Regions from separate parts of the Dechloromonas sp. A34 genome, predicted to be linked through region 1. Evidence: predicted binding sites of a transcription regulator. Region 1 holds the regulator's gene; each other region holds the start of a gene.
What was found. The regulator sigma-54, encoded in region 1, starts transcription at its own class of promoters, with help from an activator protein. The targets are predictions, from matches to a motif close to TGGCACGCTTNCTGCTNA.
Positions count from the first base shown of each region.

Region 2: the regulator sigma-54 is predicted to act here: its motif matches at 3,121-3,138, upstream of NQE15_RS12405 (PEP-CTERM sorting domain-containing protein).
Region 3: the regulator sigma-54 is predicted to act here: its motif matches at 2,925-2,942, upstream of nifE (nitrogenase iron-molybdenum cofactor biosynthesis protein NifE).
Region 4: the regulator sigma-54 is predicted to act here: its motif matches at 3,308-3,325, upstream of NQE15_RS21665 (glutamate/aspartate ABC transporter substrate-binding protein).

Region 1 covers NZ_CP102486.1:4,709,577-4,714,818, forward strand. The annotation lists gene ttcA (tRNA 2-thiocytidine(32) synthetase TtcA) at 1-783, shown strand, start outside; gene NQE15_RS23460 (adenylate/guanylate cyclase domain-containing protein) at 848-1,747, shown strand; gene hprK (HPr(Ser) kinase/phosphatase) at 1,806-2,738, opposite strand; gene ptsN (PTS IIA-like nitrogen regulatory protein PtsN) at 2,748-3,194, opposite strand; gene hpf (ribosome hibernation-promoting factor, HPF/YfiA family) at 3,250-3,573, opposite strand; gene NQE15_RS23480 (RNA polymerase factor sigma-54) at 3,588-5,057, opposite strand; gene lptB (LPS export ABC transporter ATP-binding protein) at 5,086-5,242, opposite strand, start outside.
Region 2 covers NZ_CP102486.1:2,487,287-2,492,528, reverse strand. The annotation lists partial or broken gene NQE15_RS12420 (IS66 family transposase) at 1-115, opposite strand, end outside; partial or broken gene NQE15_RS12415 (IS3 family transposase) at 164-1,390, shown strand; AL1L pseudoknot at 442-558, shown strand; partial or broken gene NQE15_RS12410 (IS3 family transposase) at 1,448-2,017, shown strand; gene NQE15_RS12405 (PEP-CTERM sorting domain-containing protein) at 2,195-3,055, opposite strand; gene NQE15_RS12400 (XrtA/PEP-CTERM system exopolysaccharide export protein) at 3,473-4,090, shown strand; gene NQE15_RS12395 (XrtA system polysaccharide chain length determinant) at 4,156-5,242, shown strand, end outside.
Region 3 covers NZ_CP102486.1:3,475,753-3,480,994, reverse strand. The annotation lists gene NQE15_RS17380 (citrate transporter) at 1-1,090, shown strand, start outside; gene NQE15_RS17375 (ComEA family DNA-binding protein) at 1,270-2,283, shown strand; gene NQE15_RS17370 (universal stress protein) at 2,307-2,735, opposite strand; gene nifE (nitrogenase iron-molybdenum cofactor biosynthesis protein NifE) at 2,970-4,370, shown strand; gene NQE15_RS17360 (hypothetical protein) at 4,535-4,837, shown strand; gene NQE15_RS17355 (DUF1499 domain-containing protein) at 4,906-5,242, shown strand, end outside.
Region 4 covers NZ_CP102486.1:4,356,372-4,361,613, forward strand. The annotation lists gene NQE15_RS21645 (MarC family NAAT transporter) at 1-12, opposite strand, end outside; gene NQE15_RS21650 (amino acid ABC transporter ATP-binding protein) at 38-766, opposite strand; gene gltK (glutamate/aspartate ABC transporter permease GltK) at 791-1,471, opposite strand; gene NQE15_RS21660 (amino acid ABC transporter permease) at 1,473-2,210, opposite strand; gene NQE15_RS21665 (glutamate/aspartate ABC transporter substrate-binding protein) at 2,360-3,259, opposite strand; gene NQE15_RS21670 (AsnC family transcriptional regulator) at 3,454-3,924, opposite strand; gene NQE15_RS21675 (AsnC family transcriptional regulator) at 3,921-4,379, opposite strand; gene NQE15_RS21680 (AsnC family transcriptional regulator) at 4,372-5,242, opposite strand, start outside.

The sequences.
Region 1 (5,242 bases):
ATTGAGGATGGCGACACCGTCCTCGTTTGCTGCTCCGGCGGCAAGGATTCCTACACCCTGTTGGCCATGCTGATGGCACTCCAGCAACGGGCGCCCGTCAAATTCCGCTTGATCGCGATGAATCTCGATCAGAAGCAGCCCGGATTCCCAGCTGACGTACTGCCGGCCTATTTTGAATCGCTCGGCATCGAGCATCGCATTGTCGCGGTCGATACCTATTCCGTGGTCAAGGAAAAGATTCCCGAAGGCAAGACCACCTGCTCGCTGTGTTCCCGGTTGCGCCGCGGCATCATCTACCGGACGGCCAAGGAACTGGGCGCCAACAAAATCGCCCTAGGCCATCACCGGGACGACATGGTGCATACCCTGTTCCTGAACATGCTGTTCGGCGGCAAGCTTAAAGCCATGCCCCCCAAACTGGTCACCGACGACCGCGCCCATGTCGTCATCCGCCCGCTAGCCTACTGCGCCGAGAAAGACATCGCCAAGTTCGCTCGCGGCATGGAATTTCCGATTATCCCGTGCAACCTCTGCGGCTCGCAGGAAAATCTCCAGCGCCAGAAGATCAAGGAAATGATGCAGGACTGGGACAAGCGTTTCCCAGGTCGCACCGAGTCCGTATTCACCGCCATGCAAAACATCGTCCCCTCGCATCTGGCGGACAATGCCATGTTCGATTTCCAGGGCTTGACCCTCGATACCTGGGTCGAGGAGGGCGATATCGCCTTCGATGCGCCGGAAATGCCGATCAGCGGCACAATTCCGTTAAGTCTTTCGGCATAATGCGGAAGCCCGGCTACTCATCATATAATCCGACTTAACAATAACTTACACTCCTGCGCCGTCGATGACTGCCTCGCAACACAAACTGGTCGTGATGTTTGCCGATGTTTCCGGAAGCGCCGGCCTGTTTGAGCGTCTCGGCGATACCGAGGCGATACATGCGGTCGAACGCTGCATCAAACGCATGAAACGTTCGATCGACGGTTATCGCGGCCGCACCGCCCAGGTCGTCGGCGACGAACTGCTCGCTGTTTTCGGAACGGCCGAGGACGCCTGTCAGGCGGCTATCGACATGCAGCAGCGGATCGCCGATTTGCCACCGGTCTCGGGCCTCAAGCTGACTATCCGGATCGGTCTCCATATCGGCCAGGTCACGGAAGATGGGGACAAGTTCACCGGCGAGGTCGTCACCAATGCCGCCCGTATTGCCGGCATCGCCCGCCGCGACCAGATCCTTGCCAGCTCTGCGCTGACCGCCGAATTGCCGGAATCCGGTATCGTTTCGGTTCGTCCGATGCCCGAGTTGGGCAGCATTCCAGAAAATGGAAACTCGCTGAATCTGCTCCAGATTCACTGGACCACCCACGAAGTCGGCGGCCAACCCCATTCGGCCTTCGGGCCAGCATCGCACCCGCCACCGGTTGAGCGTCTCTGCGTCCGCTATCACGGCAAAGCCTTCCTGCTCGACGAAAAAACCCCGGCGCTCTCCCTGGGCCGCGATCTCGGCAACAAGCTGGTGATCGAGGACCGCAAGGCCTCCCGCCAGCACGCCCGTATCGAGAAACGGGCCGACGGTTATTTTCTCGTCGACACCAGCACCAACGGCTGCTTTGTCACCATCTCGGGACGCCAGGAAGTCATGGTCCGGCGTCACGAATTAGCGCTTGAAAGCAGCGGCCGAATCTGCTTCGGCGGTTCGGGTAACGACCCGAGCACCGACGGCGCCGACTTCGAACACTTGTAGTAACTGGAAAACGGCCATCCGCGGATGGCCGGCCGGCAGCGGTGCTATCGCCGCCCGATTATTCGTCGTCCAGCATCATGCGCTGCTGGCGGTCCATGAAATCCTGCATGCTGTCGATGCCGCGTAATTGCAGAATGGTATTGCGCACTGCAGCCTCCAGCAGAACGGCCAGATTGCGGCCGGCAGCGACCGGAATTACGACCTTGCGAATCGGCACGCCGAGCACTTCCTGGGTCTGGGCATCGAGCGGTAAACGGGGTGCATCGCCTGCAGCAACCGTCTTCTGCAAATGGACGATCAGTTTCAGCCGCATTTTTCGGCGCGAAGCAGTTTCACCAAAGATGGTACGGATATTGAGCAGCCCGAGACCGCGTACCTCGAGGAAATCCCGCAACATGCCGGGACACCGGCCATCAATCGTCGCTGGTGCTATGCGCGCCATTTCGACGACATCATCAGCCACCAGGCCATGGCCGCGGGAGATCAGTTCAAGGGCAAGCTCGGATTTGCCGACGCCGGAATCGCCGGTGATCAGAACGCCCATGCCCAGCACATCCATGAAGACGCCATGTAGGTTGACGGTGTCTGCCAGGCGAGCCGAGAGGTAGATGCGCAGCAGGTCGATCACCGCCGAGCAAGGCTTGGGCGAGAGAATCAGGGGGGTACCGGACTGCGTACACGCATCCGTCACCAGATCGGGAGGAACCAGTCCGTCGGCAACGATGACCGCGGGTGGCTGGGCGCTGAGCAAGTCGGTGAACATCTGGCCGAAACGCCGCTCACCGATGCGCTCAGCCCACTCGTACTCGGCAAAGCCAAGGACTTGCAGGCGCTCGGGATGAATGATGTTGATATGGCCGACAACATCTGCCCCGTAATTGTTCGAAAGCTTGATCTCGATCCGGCGTTCGGTCTGTTGGCCGATCACCCAGCTCAACAGCAGCTTTTCGCGGTTATCGTCGTAGAGCTGGGTCAGACTGATATGGCGCACGAGCGTTGATCAGGACTGAAAGAGCGCGACGACGGACGCCGGGTCCGGGGCGGCCTGCAGTGCATCGCGGAAGGCGCGATCGGCAAAACGCTGGGCCAGCTCGGAGAGAATCTGAAGATGCTCTTCGGTGGCCTGTTCGGGCACCAGAAGGACAAAGAGCAGATTGACCGGGCGGCCATCGGGTGAATCGAAAGGGACCGGAGTCGCCAGGCGCAGGAAGGCACCGGCCGCATTTTTCAGACCCTTGATCCGGCCATGAGGAATGGCAATGCCCTGACCAAGTCCGGTCGAGCCGAGTTTCTCACGGGCAAACAGGCTGTCGAATATAACCGAGCGCGCCAAGCCGAGATGCGACTCGAAGAGCTGGCCGGCCTGTTCAAAGACCCGTTTCTTGCTGCTGGCCTCAAAGTCGAGAAGCACCTGCGAGGCCGACAGAATGTTGCTTAGAGGGTTCATAAGGGGAAGGGGTAAAGCAAGGGGCCGCAGCTACAGCGCTGCGGCCGATCGGCGCTTATTCAGCAACGTCGAGCGCAGGCTTTTCACCGCGATGGTGATCCTGCACTTTTTGCTTGTATTTGAGAACCTGGCGATCCAGCTTGTCGAACATGGCGTCGATGGCGGCATAGAGATCGTCGCCGGATTCTTCGACATGCATGTCCTTGCCGGGCACATGGACGGTAACTTCGGCCTTCTGTTTGAGTTTCTCGACAGACAGGACGACGCTCACACCGGTTACCTTGTCAAAATGGCGAACCACGGGATCCAGCTTGTTTTCCACGTACTCGCGCAAGGCGGGGGTAACTTCGATGTGGTGACCAGCGATCTGCAGATTCATGTTTTCTCCTCTCTCTACAGGGTCTTGCGTAAATTGACCGGCGGGATGTTGAGCGACTCGCGGTATTTGGCTACCGTGCGTCGGGCGACAACGATTCCCTGCTGGCCTAGTATTTCGGATAATTGACTATCCGACAAGGGCTTCTTGCCGTCCTCGGCTCCGATCAACTGCTTGATCAGAGCGCGGATGGCGGTGGCGGAACAAGCTCCGCCGGTGTCGGTAGCAACATGGCTACCGAAGAAGTATTTCAGCTCAAAAATGCCCCGCGGCGTCGCCATGTATTTCTGGCTGGTGACGCGGGAGACGGTCGATTCATGCAGGCCGAGAATGTCGGCGATTTCGCGCAACACCAGCGGCCGCATGGCGACTTCGCCATGCTCGAAAAACTGGCGCTGGCGATCGACGATGGCCTGGGTTACGCGGTGGATGGTCTCGAAGCGCTGCTGGACGTTCTTGATCAACCAGCGGGCCTCCTGCAACTGGCCGGTCAGGTTGCCATTGCCCCGGCGCTGGCGGGAGAGTATCTCGGCATACAGGCGGTTGATGCGCAGGCGGGGATAGGCATCCGGATTGATGTAGGCCGTCCACTTGTTCTTGAGCTTTTTGACGATGACGTCAGGCGTAATGTAGCGCGCCTCGACCTGGGCAAAACCGGCCCCCGGCCGCGGATTCAGACGAGTGATCAGAGCGTGCGCCGCGCGCAGCGCCTCGTCGTCGCAGCCGGTCAGGCGGCGAATCTTGACGAAATCCCGGGCGGCCAGCAACTCGAGGTGCTTTTCGACGATGGCCAGGGCCAACGGCTGTTCGGCACAGGGCTGCAGGGCCTTGAGTTGCAGGGCCAGGCATTCCTGCGGGCTGCGCGCGCCAATCCCGGTCGGATCGAAGTGCTGGATATGATGCAGGGCGATTTCGAGCTCTTCGAGCTCGATCTCGTATTCCGGCGGCAGAGTTTCAAGAAGTTCCAGCAAGGAAGCCGACAGGTAGCCGTCATCGTCGAGGGCTTCGATCAGGAAGCGGACCAGGGCACGATCGCGCTCGGTCAGCTGGGTCATGCCCAGTTGCCAGCCGAGATGATCGCGCAGGCTGATGGTGCCGGCATGAATGTCCTGGGCATCGCTATCGTCGTCCTCGTCGCGCCCGGCACCGGTAAAGGTCCCAGCATCCGAGCTCCAGCGATCGTCGTCGACATCGGAGGGGGCTGATGGCACATCCATTTCACGGTCGTCGCGGGCATCGCGCTCTTCGCGTTCGACCTTCTGTTCGCGCTCACCTTCGCTGGTCTGCGGCGAGTCGAACTGCTGAGCCGCGGTAAAGGTCTCGCTGCCACCGTCGTCGTCGCGCTCCAGCATCGGATTTTCGAGCAGATAGCGTTCGATTTCCTGCTGCATTTCCACCGTCGACAGCTGTAGCAGCTTGATCGACTGCTGCAACTGGGGGGTCAGCGCCAGATGCTGGGATAGTTTGAGTTGGAGGGCAGGTTTCATCGGTTGGGATAGGGGCGCTGCTTAACGGTCAGAGCTTGAAATGCTCGCCGAGATAAACCTTGCGGACGCTTTCATTCTCCACGATTTCGTTCGGCCGTCCAGCGGCGAGTACGCGGCCAGCGTTAATAATGTACGCATGGTCGCAAATACCGAGGGTCTCGCGGACGTTGTGGTCAGTGATCAGC
Region 2 (5,242 bases), 2.2 Mb from region 1:
TCGGTCGGGCTTTCGCCTCCCGAATTCGTCGTCGCTCATCGATGTCGAATCCGGCAGCTTCCTGCTCGACCCCATAGAGTTTGCCGAAACAATCCAGTGCCTCGCCGGCGATCTGAATCGCCCCGGGTTTGGTGGAGGCTCTAACTCTTGAGAAGATAGAGCCATGAAGAAGTCAGTTAAGTTCTCCCCCGAATTTCGTGAGCGCGCCGTGCGCATGGTTGCCGAAAGCCGTGCCGATCATCCGTCGCTGTGGTCAGCCGTTGAATCCATTGCGGTCAAGATCGGTTGCACGCCGCAGACGCTGCTGACCTGGGTGCGTCAGCACGAACGAGATGCCTGCCAGCGCGAAGGGCCGACCACGGCGGACCAGAAGCGTGTCAAGGAACTGGAGCGCGAGGTCAAAGAGCTGCGCAAAGCCAACGAGATCCTCAAGCTTGCCAGCGCGTTTTTCGCCCAGGCGGAGCTCGACCGCCGATTCAAGTCTTGAGGTCTTTCGTCGACGAGCATCGTGCTGCCTTCGGGGTCGAGCCGATCTGCAGGCAATTGCAGATTGCCCCGTCGGGACCGGCGTCATGTCGCTCGGCGGCGCAATCCTGAACAGCGCAGTCAGAGAGTGCGGCGTGACGAGGTGTTAGTGCCCGAGATCAAGCGCGTCTGGCAGGCCAACCTGCAGGTCTATGGTGCCGACAAGGTCTGGCGGCAACTGAACCGCGAAGGCATCGCGGTGGCCCGTTGTACGGTCGAGCGACTCATGCGGCGTCAAGGTTTGCGCGGAGTCATGCGCGGCAAGGTGGTGCGCACCACGATCAGCGACAGCAAAGCGGCTTGCCCGCTGGATCGGGTCAATCGACAGTTCAAGGCCGACCGTCCCAATCAGTTGTGGGTCTCGGACTTCACCTATGTCTCGACCTGGCAAGGCTGGTTATATGTGGCTTTTGTCATCGACGTTTTTGCCCGCCGTATCGTGGGTTGGCGAGTGAGCAGTTCCATGCATACGGACTTCGTGCTCGATGCGCTGGAACAGGCGCTGTACGCCCGTCAGCCGAGTCCCGACGAGGCCTTGATCCACCACTCGGACAGGGGCTCGCAGTACGTCTCGATCCGCTACAGCGAGCGACTGGCCGAAGCCGGGATTGAGCCATCAGTCGGCAGCAAGGGCGACAGCTACGACAACGCGCTAGCCGAGACGATTAATGGCTTGTACAAGGCGGAGATGATCCACCGGCGCGCCCCTTGGAAAACCAGGGAATCCGTGGAGCTGGCAACTCTGGAATGGGTGTCTTGGTTTAACCACCACAGGCTGCTTGAACCGATTGGCTATATCCCCCCCGCAGAAGCTGAGGCAAACTACTACAGGCAACTCGCCGATCAGGCCGCCATCGTGGCCTGACTTAAACCAACCGGCCTCCACGGAAACCGGGGCGATTCACTTCGCCGGGCGCTTACCAAGCGTCGGCATGGCGTAGCCGTGGAGCGCCATGCTCTGGAACTACCTACCGGGCCGAACCAGGTCTGGTCGATGGATTTTGTCAGTGATGCCTTGGCCAACGGCCGGCGGATCAAAGTGCTGACCATCGTCGATGATTTCAGCAAGGAGGCCATTGATCTCGCGGTCGACTTCGGCATTTCAGGCCATTACGTGACACGTGTTCTCGATCAGGCGGCTCGCTTTCGGGGCTACCCCAAGGCCGTTCGAACCGACCAGGGGCCGGAATTCACCGGCAAGGCGCTCGACCAGTGGGCCTGCCAGCATGGTGTGCAGCTCAAGCTGATCCAGGCCGGGAAACCCACGCAGAACGCGTTCATCGAGAGCTTCAATGGGCGCTTCCGGGATGAGTGCCTGAATGACCATTGGTTTACGAGCTTGCCCCAGGCTCGTATCCTGATCGCCGCTTGGCGCCGGGACTACAACCAGCATCGGCCGCACAGCGCTTTGAACTATCAAACCCCGGCAGAATTCGCGGCCGAGCATCGGGCAATCATCTCTACCCAGCCGACCGCCGAAGAATGTCTTTAATGGTGCAACCCAAGGACTTTTGCTAAAACGCCCTTGGCACTAAAACCGGGGGCACCTCACCTGCTCAATGCTTGCCAGCCATACTCAGCTAAAACCAAAAATTGTTTAGATGAGAAAAATGCCATTCAGCTTTCGCTGAACGGCATTAGGGAATTGCTCCCGTATTAGCTTAACCGATCAAGCTTTGCGAGTTGCACGACGGCGGTTCGACAACCCCAGACCAAGCAACGCGCCACCCATCAAAAGAAGCATCGAAGGCTCAGGCACAGAGAAGGTCAGGCTGCCATCATGGTTTGTAGAAACAGAAAAGGTGCCATCGCCATTGTTAGTAAATTGACTGATCAAGACATTGGTGTCTTGGCTAGCTTCAAAACTAATCGCTATGGGCGGAGCGCAATCAGTGAGATCTTTGAAACCAGTATTTCCGGCACAATTAACACCACCCGCAGCGTGAAACAGGTTGTTAAACCCTGCATCAACAGCGGAAAAATCAGGAACCCCGAGCAGAATAGTACTCAAGCCCGTTGGTGCACCGCCGGAAATGACTAGATCCATAAAGTTGTTATAGGTAGATCCATCGAACGTGAGCAACATATTGATCACGCCACCGGGAGCGTAAGACAATAGCGGAACACCACCAAGAACCGATGAGACTGTCCCCAGAAGGTTTACACCACTAAAGCTAATCACCCAATCGTCACCATATCCATTGTCAGCATTGGTACCGAAAGTTTCGCCGGGGTTGAATCCCGTAGCACGGTTGTTTGCCAAGATGTTGGTACCAAACAACCCAATATTGGTCGAGATTGCATCACCCGCATCAATGGTGCCGCTAGCGTTGGTGTCAAAAACCGTTGTAGTCGACTGATATGTATATAACACCTCATTCTTCACGGAGGTACTGGTGGCATTGACTTTGTCAGCGCCCGGCGCGAAGTTCGTGCCAACGTCAAGATAGATCGGCGAAGCCGAAGCCGCACTTGCGGCACCCACGGCAAGAGCAGCACATAGCGCCTTGAGCTTAGTAGAAAGTTTCATTTTTATCTCCAGAAAGAGTGGATTCAACAATGCGAGGGGCAAACGAATCTAGCCACAACAAACCAAAGGCACAATTCGTGCCACTACCATATCAACATGAATTTAAACAACTAATTTTTAACACCCCTACGTTGATGTAAATTTTTCCGACAGTCGAAAATGGCACGCTGCTATACAGACACATTTGCGACTCTATCTATTAGCCAGGTCTCCCAGTTGGCCCAGCAAGCCGAGTCCAGATGGTAGATTGACGGGCCAATCGGAAGATTGTTCCTCACAAGATCTATTCTTGAGTGTGAAATACTGCGCAAGCAGAATCGTTGCGCCTCTTTATTTCGCAGCACTTTCCGTTATGATAGTGCCCTAATGACTTAGCTCGGCAAGGTCGGCCTGCGACCTGATTGAGGGAAAAACACCATGATTCATTTAGCCAAGAAATCCACTATTCAATTCCTAGTGATCACTGCCGTTGCGCTAGTTCTTTCGAGTTGCGCCAGTCATCCCGAAGCCCCCGTCTCTGCTGCATCAGCTGACTACAGCTACAAAATAGGCCCCGGAGACAACTTGAACATTGTGGTATGGCGCAACCCGGAACTTTCAATGAATGTCCCAGTACGCCCGGATGGCAAGATTTCCGCTCCCCTGATCGATGACCTGAATGCGATGGGCAAGGACTCCACCAGCTTGGCGCGAGATATCGAAAAGGAACTGGCCAAATTTATTCGCGATCCTGTCGTTACAGTCATAGTGACCGGCTTCGTCGGCCCCTATAGCGAACAGATTCGTGTTATAGGCGAAGCTGCCAAACCACAAATCCTTGCTTATAAGCAGAAAATGACTTTGCTGGATGTCATGATTGCAGTGGGTGGAATTACCGATTTTGCCGATGGCAATCGTGCGACGATTCTGCGCACCTCCGAGAACAACGCGCAGTACACCGTTCGTCTCAAAGATCTGGTGAAGCGCGGCGACGTTACCGCTAACGTTGAAATGAAACCGGGCGACGTTCTCATCGTCCCGCAAAGCTGGTTTTGATCAACCGATTTTCAACGTATGCCGCTCCGAATAAAATCGGAGCGGTTGTAAGCATGGGCTCCTAGATGGAAGATATTCTTCGCCAGGTTCTGACTATCCTGCGCGCGACCTGGAAATATCGACGACTCGGCATGTTGGTTGCTTGGGTCGTCGGTGCCATCGCTGCCGGAGTCATTCTCCGCATTCCCGACCGCTACGAGGCTTCTGCCAGAATTTTTGTCGACACCCAGTCGATTCTGAAGCCCCTGATGTCAGGACTTGCAATCCAGCCCAACGTTGAGCAGCAAGTAATGATGCTGAGTCGTACGCTGATCAGCCGACCAAATGTCGAAAAGTTGATCCGAATGGCAGACCTCGACCTGAAAACAAAAGGCAAGGCTGAGCAGGAAGAATTAATCGACAATCTTACAAAAACGCTAAAAATCCAAAGTGTTGGGCGTGACAATTTATACACCCTCTCCTATCGAGATACCGAACCGGCCAAAGCTCAACGCGTGATTCAAGCACTGGTATCTATTTTTGTGGAATCCAGTTTGGGAGATAAACGCCAAGACTCAGACTCGGCCCGTAAATTCATTGACGAACAAATCCAGAACTACGAGAAGAAGCTTCAGGAAGCTGAAACCCGTCTTAAGGATTTCAAGCTTCGCAATATCGAACTGCAAACCGGAGAAGGAAAAAGCAGCGTGGATCGCCTTTCGGATCTGACAACAGAGCTCAGCCGATCACGCTTGGCACTGAGGGAAGCCGAAAACTCACGGGATGCCATGCGTCGTCAGATCATTGGAGAAGAGCCAGTTCTCTTACCAGAGTCTCCTGGAGCCGACTCCGGTATTTCTCTACCGGAAATCGATGGGAGAATCGACACCCAGAAGCGGAATCTCGATAGCCTTCTCCAACGCTATACCGAACAACACCCCGATGTCGTCGGGACCCGCCGCCTAATCAAGGATCTCGAGGAACAGAAACGTCAGGAACTACTGGCACGCAAGAAATTTGCGGCTGCCAACCCTGGTTCGGGTGTCAGCAACAATCCGGTGTATCAGCAACTAAAAGTGTCGTTGGCTGAATCTGAAGCCAATGTGGCATCGCTACGTGCTCGGGTCTCCGAGTACGAAATGCGCTACAAGCGCATCACCGATATGCTGAAGA
Region 3 (5,242 bases), 1.2 Mb from region 1:
CTTCGTCGGTCACCTCGGCCATGAGTGGGTGACCATCGGCAACCTGTTCTGCCTGCTGACCGGCTTCGCGCTGCTCGCCCGGCATTTCGAGAAGAGCCATGTGCCGGTCATCCTGCCCAAGTTCCTGCCGGACGACTGGAAGGGCGGCTTCGTGATGCTGGTCATGGTTTTCGTGATCTCCAGCTTCCTCGACAACATCGCCGCCGCCTTGATTGGCGGCGCCATGGCCCACCAGTTGTTCAAGGGCAAGGTGCATATCGGCTTCCTGGCTGCCATCGTCGCCGCCTCGAACGCCGGCGGTTCCGGTTCGGTGGTCGGCGACACGACGACGACCATGATGTGGATCGACGGCATCAGCCCGGTGCAGGTTTTCGATGCCTACGTCGCGGCCGGTATCGCGCTGCTGATCATCGGCTACTTCGGTGCCAAGCAGCAGCACGCCTACTCGCCGATCATCAAGCATGCCCACGGCCACACCCATGTCGATTGGGGGCGGATCTTCATCGTCGCCACCATGCTGGTCTTCGCCGTGGCGACCAACATCACGATCAACGTCAAGTTCCCGGAACTGGCCGAACACTTCCCCTTCATCGGCGTCGCCGTCTGGGTGGCAATCATCCTGACCATCCCGGTCCGTCGTCACGACTGGGAACTGCTGCCGGAAACCGTCAAGGGCTCGATCTTCCTGCTCTCCCTGGTGCTCTGCGCCTCGATGATGCCGGTGGAAGAACTGCCGAAGGCCTCCTGGCAGTCGGCCCTGGCCCTGGGCTTCGTGTCCGCCATCTTCGATAACATTCCGCTGACCGCATTGGCGCTGCGCCAGGGCGGCTACGACTGGGGCTTCCTGGCCTACGCCGTCGGCTTTGGCGGCTCGATGCTGTGGTTCGGTTCGTCGGCCGGTGTCGCGCTGTCCAACATGTATCCGGAAGCCAAGTCGGCCGTCCAGTGGGTCAAACACGGCTGGCACGTCATGCTCGCCTACGTCGTCGGTTTTGCCGTGATGCTTGCGGTCATGGGTTGGCATCCGGATACCGGCCACAAGAAGACGGTGCCGACCCCGGCTGTCGCCAGCCAGGCTGCCGCCCACTGAGCTTTCGCTTACCGGTAAAGCAAGGGGCTCCACGGAGCCCCTTTTTTGTGGTCTTTGCGACAAAGTTCCTGGCTGGAAATGCACCATGACGGTGCCCTGAAAATATTTCCTAAGCCGATGATAAGGAACGGAAATCAGATCCTATAATGCGCGGCCGTTCGACACTGAAAACAGGCCTGATGATGACAGCAGAAATTTCCGGAAATGTCCTGGCGCGCATCGGCGCGACGCATGGTTACCGCTTTGACGGCGACTCCGTCCAGATCAACGCCGAACTGAACTTTTCCGACGCGGCACTGGGGGCGGCAACGCACTGGGCACTGCAATTGTGGAGTAGCGCCGAGGCTTTCCACGGAAAGCAGCTGACTGGCGTCAAGGTTGCCGAAGTGGCGGTCTATCCAGCGGCCGGCGGGCAGCATGTCGTGGCGACCGTGGCGGCGATGCCGCCGGCAGGATCGGCCGAACAGAACATGGCGCTGGCGCTCGTCGGCTGGGGTGCCGACGGCTTGCCGGTGGTGGCCGATCTGGCGATTTACCCGGTGGCCGAGAGCTTCGTCCAGCCGCGCCTGTCCGGTAACGTGACCTGCGCCCTGGCCGATGGCATGGCGACGCTGAGCGTCGATAGCATCGACAATCCGCGGGCCGACGATAACCTGAGCGGTACCCTGGCTCTCGAAGTCTGGGCGCTGACCGCGCCGTATGCCGGCGGCAGCTGGCAGGGCATCCCGGTGGCCAGCGTGATCCTCGGTGTGCTGGGCGGCGGCAACGCCTGGTCTGCCTGCCATTTCGTGGTGCCGGCCGCTGTCCCCGAAGGCCCCGGCGTGCTGACCGTGATGTTGCGCGAGTGGGGCGCGGGCGGTTACGTGACGCGCGATTTCTGTAATCTGGTGCTGGACGCGCCGGTCGTCGCCCAGCCCGCACCAACGGCCAAACAGCCGGCGACCAAGGCAGCCGTCAAGCCGGCAGCCAAGGCTGTCAAAGCACCGAGCAAGGCCGGCAAGGTGCCAGCCGCCAAGGGAACGGCAGTGAATTCGGCCAGCGAGGCCGAACTGCTTGCCGTCAAAGGTCTCAGTGCCGCCGTGGCGAAAGCGATCATCGCCGGTCGTCCCTACGCTTCGCTCGATGACCTGTGCCGCGCCAAGGGTATGGGGCCGAAGTCGCTGGCCAAGCTGCGCGATCAGCTGGTGCTTTAGGGCTGGCGCGGTGAGCCGGGGGGCTAATTGGCCTTGACGCAGATCACCGGTAGTGTGGCCAGGAGCAGGACTTTGCGCGTTACCGAACCCAGGGTCACGGCGGCCAGGCCGCCCAGGCCGCGGGTACCCATCACGATCGTATCGCAGCCCAATTCCCCGGCCAGGGCGACAATGGTCTCCGCCACATCGCCCTGTCTGACGTGTGCCTGGTGGCGGATGCCGGCCTCGTTGAAGGCATGCAGCACCGCCTTCATCGCAATGTGTGCCCGCGCCGTCAGCTGGTCCAGGTCGGCCGTGGGCTCCTGACTGCGGTGCGGCCATTGCGCCGACTCCGGCTCGATGTTGATGACATGCACTTCCAGCGCGCCGTGCCGTTTGGCGAATTCGATCACGTAGAGCGCCGCGGCAAAGGCATGGCGGGAACCATCGACCGGTAGCAGTATGTTGCACATTTCAGCCTCCTTGCGATGATGGGCAAGCGGGGAGCAATCCCCTCTTTCACTGTAGTGCCTGGCCGGGGCTTGCGGTAGGCCGATCGAAACGGCGGCACCACACCTCGAGATTTGTCGCAGAGCCATCGCCTTGTCGCATTGGCGACAAGGTTATAAAAAATTAGTGCTTATAAAACATATTGTTAGATATGGCACCCGTCTTGCTATCTGTTACCCAGACCTCTGGAGAACAGCATGAAAGCCAGCGAAATCCAGGCTCTGCTCGACGAGCCGGCCTGTAGCCACAATACCAAGGAAAAATCCGGGTGCGCCAAGCCCAAGCCGGGGGCGACCGCCGGCGGCTGCTCTTTTGACGGCGCGCAGATCGCCTTGCTGCCGATTGCCGATGTCGCACACATCGTGCACGGCCCGATCGCCTGTGCCGGTTCCTCCTGGGACAATCGCGGCACGCGCTCGTCCGGCGTCACGCTGTACAAGATCGGCATGACCACCGACCTCTCGGAAACCGATGTCGTCATGGGGCGCAGCGAAAAGCGACTGTTCCATGCGATCAAGCAGGCCATCGACAGCTATGCGCCGAAGGCAGTCTTCATTTACAACACCTGCGTCACCGCGCTGATCGGCGACGACATCGAAGCGGTCTGCCGGGACGCTGCCCAACGCTGGGGTGTGCCGGTAGTGCCGGTCGATGCCGCCGGCTTCTACGGCACCAAGAATCTCGGCAACCGGCTGGCCGGCGAGGCGATGTTCAAGCACGTCATCGGCACCGCCGAACCGGCACCCGCGACACCGCGCGCCGACGGTCTGCCGACCTACGATGTCAATCTGATCGGCGAATACAACATCGCCGGCGAATTCTGGAATGTTGCGCCGCTGTTCGATGAACTCGGCCTGCGCATCCTGTGCACGCTGTCCGGCGACTCGCGTTTCCACGAAGTGCAGACCATGCACCGCGCCAAGGTGAACATGGTGGTTTGCGCCAAGGCGCTGCTCAACGTGGCGCGCAAGATGCAGGATGATTTCGGTATCCCGTTCTTCGAAGGCAGCTTCTACGGCGTCGCCGACGTTTCCAATGCGCTGCGCGATTTCGCCAAACTGATCGGCGATCCGGACCTGATGGCGCGCACCGAGGTGGTGATCGCCCGCGAGGAGGCCAAGTCGAATGCAGAGCTTGATGCCTGGCGCCTTCGCCTCAAGGACAAGCGCGTGCTGCTCTACACCGGTGGCGTCAAGTCGTGGTCCATTGTCTCGGCGCTGCAGGATCTGGGCATGAAGGTGGTTGCCACCGGCACCAAGAAGTCGACCGAGGAAGACAAGGCGCGTATCCGCGAACTGATGGGCGAGGACACCAAGATGATCGACGACGGCAGCCCGAAGGCACTGTTGTCGACCTATCACGAGTACAAGGCCGACATCCTGATCGCCGGCGGGCGCAATCTCTACACGGCGCTCAAGGCACGGATTCCCTTCCTCGACATCAACCAGGAACGCGAATTCGGCTATGCAGGTTACAGCGGCATGGTCGAACTGGCACGCCAGCTCGCCCTGTCGATGGAAAGCCCGGTCTGGGCGGCAGTCAGGAAGCCGGCGCCGTGGGCGACCGCGGCGATTTCGGGGGCCGTGCTGACGGCGTGATCTTGGCGGGCACGTTTTAGTCTTGATGCAAGGGGCAGGGTAGAGGCGCGCTGGCGCCGGCGTTTTGTTTCGATATGTTTCAGGGCGAAACCTGCTGCCGCTTCATGCGTTCTTATCGGTATACGCAATCCGCCTGGGTTGGGTTTATCGTCAAGGAGGCAGTCATGAAAACTCTTCGCATCGCTCTGCTTGGCCTGGTGCTCTCCGCCGGCCTGGTTTCCGGTGCCCATGCCCACGAGCCGCGCGTCGGCGTGAACGTCCAGTTCGGCTACCCGGCCTACGTTGCGCCGCCACCCGTCTACTACGCGCCACCCGTCCGCTACGGGCCGCCGGCCTACTACGCACCGCCGCCGGTGGTTTACGCACCGCCGCCCTTCGTCCGTCCGTACCGCTCAGCAGGCTATTATTACGGTTATGACCGTGGTCATCACCGGGGCGGGCATCGGCATTGGCGGCATCGTCATTAGTCGCCGGGCTGTTGCCGCTACCTCCCGGGCAGGTGCATGACCAGGCATTCACCGCGAGCACCCACTGAGTGAGTAATATAAATATTGCTGGTCTCATCAAGATCATCATCTATGCCGTTCTCGGCCTGATCGCGATCGCCCTGGTCGGCGCCCAGGTCGGCTTATTCGCCGGGCGGTCGCCGAACGATCTCGGCGTGAGCGGAGGCCGCCTGAAGGCGCCGGCGAACTCGCGCAACAGCGTCAGCAGTCAGGCCATGCTTTACCCCGCGCACCCGCAGCTTGACTACGCGCAGATCGCTCCACTGGAATTCCTCGATGGCAACGCAACGGCCTCGATGCAGGCCTTGGTCAAGGTTCTGTCGACGATGCCCGGGATCAGTCTGGTCAGGCAGCAGCCCGATTACC
Region 4 (5,242 bases), 350 kb from region 1:
GCTGTCTTCCATGTGCGATGGGCTCCGCTGAAACCGCTTAGTGGTGCAGTATCTTGGCCAGGAACTGCTGCGCCCGTTCCGAACGCGGATTGGCGAAGAAGGCTTCCTTGCTGTCATCCTCGACGATGCGGCCCTGGTCCATGAAGATCACGCGATTGGCCACGCGCTTGGCGAAACCCATTTCGTGGGTGACGCACATCATGGTCATGCCTTCCTGGGCCAGTTCGGTCATCACGTCGAGCACCTCGTTGACCATTTCCGGGTCGAGGGCCGAGGTCGGCTCGTCGAACAGCATGCAGATCGGGTCCATGGCCAGGGCGCGGGCGATGGCGACGCGCTGCTGCTGGCCGCCGGAGAGCTGGCCGGGGAACTTGGCGGCTTGCGCTTTGAGGCCGACGCGGTCGAGCAGCTTGAGGCCCTTGTCCATTGCCTCGTCCTGGCTGCGACCGAGCACCTTGGTCTGGGCGATGGCCAGGTTCTGGGTAATGCTCATGTGCGGGAACAGCTCGAAGTTCTGAAAAACCATGCCGACATGGGCGCGCAGTTTCGACAGGTTGGTCTTCGGGTCGCCGACCGAGGTGCCATTGACGGTGATCTCGCCGGACTGGAAGGGTTCCAGGCCATTGACGCACTTGATCAGGGTCGACTTGCCGGAACCGGACGGCCCGCAGACGACGATGACCTCGCCCTTGCTGACGCTGGTGGTGCAATCGGTGAGGACCTGGAAGCTACCGTAATGTTTGCTGACGTTTGCAATCTTGATCATGGGATTTCTCCTGGCGGGCGGCGATCAGGCCGGGTGGTATTTTTTCTGGAGACGCTTCACCAGTTGCGAAGCGGAGAAGCAGATGACGAAATAGACGGCGCCGGCGAAGAGCAGCATTTCGACCAGGCGGCCGTCGCGGTCGCCGACCTTGTAGGCGGCACCGAAGAAGTCGGCCAAGGCCGAGACGTAGACCAGCGAGGTGTCCTGAAAAAGGATGATCCCTTGCGTCAGGAGCAGCGGCACCATGTTGCGGAAGGCCTGCGGCAGCACGACGAGGCGCATGGCCTGGCCGTAGGTCATGCCCAGCGCGTAGGAAGCGGCCATCTGCCCCTTGGGGACGCTCTGGATGCCGGCCCGGATGATTTCCGAGTAGTAGGCCGCTTCGAACAAGGCAAAACCGGCCATGGCCGAAGACAAACGCAAGTCCGTCCCCTTCGGAATGTTGAACAGCTGCCCGACGAATTCCGGCACGATCAGGAAGAACCAGAGCAGCACCATGACCAGCGGCACGGCCCGGAACAGGTTGACGTAGCCGGCGGCAAACCAGGACAGCGCCTTGATCGGCGACAGCCGCATCATGGCCAGCAAGGTACCCCAGACGATGCCAACGAGCACGGCCTGGAAGGTGATGACCAGGGAGATCTTCATGCCGTCCCAGAGGAAGGGCAAGGCGCCGGGGATAGAGGACCAGTCGAATTCGTACATGTTATTTGCCTCCAATGTAGCCAGGGACGGCGATGCGCTTTTCGAACTTGTGCATCAGGGTCATCACGGTGACGTTGATGATGATGTAGGACAGGGTCACGGCGATGAAGGACTCGAAGGGCTGCGCCGTGTAATCGACTAGCTGGCGGCCCTGGGCGGCGAGTTCGAGGAGGCCGATGGTGGAGCAGACGGCGGAGTTCTTGAAGATGTTCAGGAACTCGGAGGTCAGCGGCGGCACGACCAGGCGGAAGGCCATCGGCAGCATCACGTAGCGGTAGGTCTGGGGCAGCGTGAAGCCGAGCGCCAGGCCGGCGTTCTTCTGGCCCCGGGGCAGCGAATTGATGCCGGAGCGGACCTGCTCGGCGACCCGGGCGCTGGTAAACAACGCGAGACAGATCATCGAAGCGAGGAATTGCTGCATGATCGGGTTCGACTGCTTGTAGGCGTCGCCGATACTCGCCGGCAACAGTTCGGGCAGCACGAAGTACCAGATGAAGAGCTGGACGAGCAGCGGAATATTGCGGAACAGCTCGACGTAGGCGGTGGCGATGCCGGCCAGCGCCTTGTTCGGCACCGTGCGCAGGACGCCGACCAGGGCGCCGAGCAGCAGCGCAATGACCCAGGCGCTCAGCGACAGCCCGATGGTCATCTTGAAGCCGGCGAACATCCAGCCGAGATAGGTGTCGTCACCGGTCGCGGACGGCTGCAAAAAGACGCCCCAGTTCCATTGGTAACCCATATTGAATCCCTCCTTTGGTTGATCTTCCCGGGGCCGCCCGGAAAACAGGCCCCGGTGTTTCAGTCGCTCAGCATTCCCAGAAGATGCGCTGGAGATCCTTGCTGTCCTGCGTCCTGGTCATTCGGCGGCTCGCGTCCGGTTCTCGTCGATTACTCGAAAGCCTTGTCGTTCGGAGCCTTGTACAGCGCCTTCATTTCATCCGACAGCGGCATGTTGAGGTTCAGTCCCTTGGGCGGGATCGGGTTCATGAACCACTTGGCGTAGATCTTTTCGGCTTCGCCCGAGGTCATCGCCTTGGTCAGTGCCGCATCGACCACCTTCTTGAAGCCCGGGTCGTCCTTGCGCAGCATGCAGCCATAGGCTTCCTTCGATTGCGCCGTACCGACCACGGCCCAGTCGCCGGCTTTCTTGGCCTTGGCCATTTCGCCGTAGAGCAGCGCGTCGTCCATCATGAAGGCGACGGCACGGCCGGTTTCCAGGGTCAGGAAGGATTCGCCATGATCCTTGGCCGAGATGATGCTCATGCCCATCTTCTTGTCTTCGTTCATCTTGCGGATCAGGCGCTCGGAAGTGGTGCCGGCGGTGGTGACGACGTTCTTGCCGGCAAGGTCGGCGAAGTCGTTGATCCCGGAACCCTTCTTGGTCAGCAGCTTGGTGCCGATGACGAAGATGGTGGTCGAGAAGCCGACCTGCTTCTGGCGTTCGAGGTTGTTGGTGGTCGAGCCGCATTCGATATCGACGGTGCCGTTCTGGACCAGGGTGATGCGGTTGGCCGAAGTGACCGGCATCAGCTTGGTTTCGATCTTGGCCAGCTTGAGTTCGCTTTTGATGCCATCGACCACTTTGAGCATCAGTTCGTGCGAATAGCCGATGACCTGCTGCTTGTCGTCGTAATAGGAGAAGGGAATCGAGGATTCGCGGTGGCCGAGGGTGATCGTGCCGGTGTCCTTGATCTTCTTCAGGGTCAGGGATTCCTGCGCCTGAACCGGGGTCGTGGCGGTCGCGCAGAGAGCGGAAGCAAGGGCAGTGGCGATGGCAATTCTTTTCATGTTGTCTCCTGAAGGTGTAGAAGCCAGCTTGGCTTCGGCAGGAAAGACAACGCAGGGGCCGTGCCAGCCGGCTGCAGCCCGAAACAGAACACCAAATTATTGATTTAATAAGCTTTTGCGAAAGCGCAGCAAGCATGGCCGCCGGATTTCCGATACCCGGCCAGATTCAGCCATCGGATTTCCGACACCCGGCGCTAGATACGCAGGCCGCTCTTCTTCAGGATGCGTGTCGAGAACAGCACATCGCGCGCCCGGCAGTGCTCGCCGAGCAACCGACTGATGACTTCGGCCTTGGCGCGCACTTCATCGCGGCTGCTGCCATGAACCATGGCGAACAGGTTGTAGGGCCAGGCCGGCAGGGCGCGCGGCCGGCGGTAGCAGTGGGTGACGAAATCCAGCGCGCCGACCGCTTCCCCGAGCCGGTCGACCGCCTCGTCGGCGACATCCCAGACCGTCATGCCGTTGGCCGTCCAGCCGATGGCGTAGTGATTGGGCACGGCGCCGATGCGGCGGATGATGCCGGCCTCAAGCAGGGCCTGCAGGCGGCGCATGACCTCGTCGGCCGACCAGCCGAGCCGCTCGGCCAGCGCCCGGTAGGGCCGGGCGACCAGCGGCAGCCCTTCCTGGGTGGCGACGATCAGGGCGCGGTCGCGGTCGTCGATCATGCGCGGACCGCCAGCTTCATCTCGACGAAATACTCGCGTTCCTTGGGAAAGGCGTGCACCGGCAGTCCCGTGTCACGCTCGATGCGGGCGATCGCCTCGGCGATGCCGGCCGGGGCTTCGGTGGCGAGAACGAACCACATGTTCAACAGGTGCTCGCGCCGGTAGTTGTGGGCGACCTGGGGCAGCGCATTGACCAGCGCGGCGACCGTCTCGTAGCGCTCTTCGGGCACGGCCAGGGCGGCGAGCACGAAGGCGCCGCCCATGCGTTCGATCTGCATCATCGGGCCGAAGCGGGTCAGCACCTTGTCGGCGAGCAGGCGTTCCAGGCGCTGCAGCAACTCGTCCTCGGCGATGCCGAGCTGGCCTGCGACCGCGGCATAGGGGTGCTCGCAGATCGGGAAGCCGCCCTGCCAGTGGTTGATGATCTGGCGGTCGACGGCGTCCAGTTCAGGCATAGCGGGCGCCGTTCTGCTTGAAACGGGTCAGCGAGAACAGCACGTCGTGGGCGCAATCGGCCAGGCCGTGGCGCTGACGCAGGTCGGCGATGATCTCTTCAACCTCGGCCCGCTCGCGGCCGTGGATCATGCAGAACAGGTTGTACGGCCAGTCCGGCAGGTGACGCGGCCGGCGGTAGCACAGCGTCACGGCCGGCTCCTCGGCGAGCGCCCGGCCGATCTCGCCGACCTGGTCGTCCGGAATGTCGTGGACCAGCATTGCGTTGGCGGTATAGCCCAGTTCGCGGTGGCGGACGACGACGCCGAAACGCTTGATCGCGCCCTCTTCCAGCCAGCGCCGGATGCGCCCGAGGACTTCGGGCTCCGAGGCGCCGATCCGCTCGGCGATCAGCGCGAAAGGCCGGATGAACAGCGGCAGCCCTTCCTGCAGCACCGAGACCAGGCGCCGCTCGGCCTCGTCAATCGGCGACACCGGGTGCACCGGACGGACCTCGACCGTTTTCTTGGCAGCGCCGCCGGACAACGCGAAGCCGAGGTCGATGTGGAATTCCTCGACCAGCGGCAGCGCCAGCAGCGGATGCCCCGCCGCCTGCTCGATCGCCCGCAGCGTCGCCTGCAGGCGGCCTTCGCTGGCGGCGGTGACGACGAACCACAGGTTGTAGCGATGTTCGCGTTCGTAGTTGTGATTGACCTCTGGGAAGCGGTTGACCGCCGCCGCCACGGCTTCCAGCTGTTCCGGCGCCACCGCCATCGCGGCCAGGGTCGAGGCGCCGATCCGCTTCGGGGCGAAGACGGCGCCGACCCGCGAGATCTTGCCTTCGCGGCGCAGCTTTTCGAGGCTGCTCAGCACCCGCTTCTCGGCG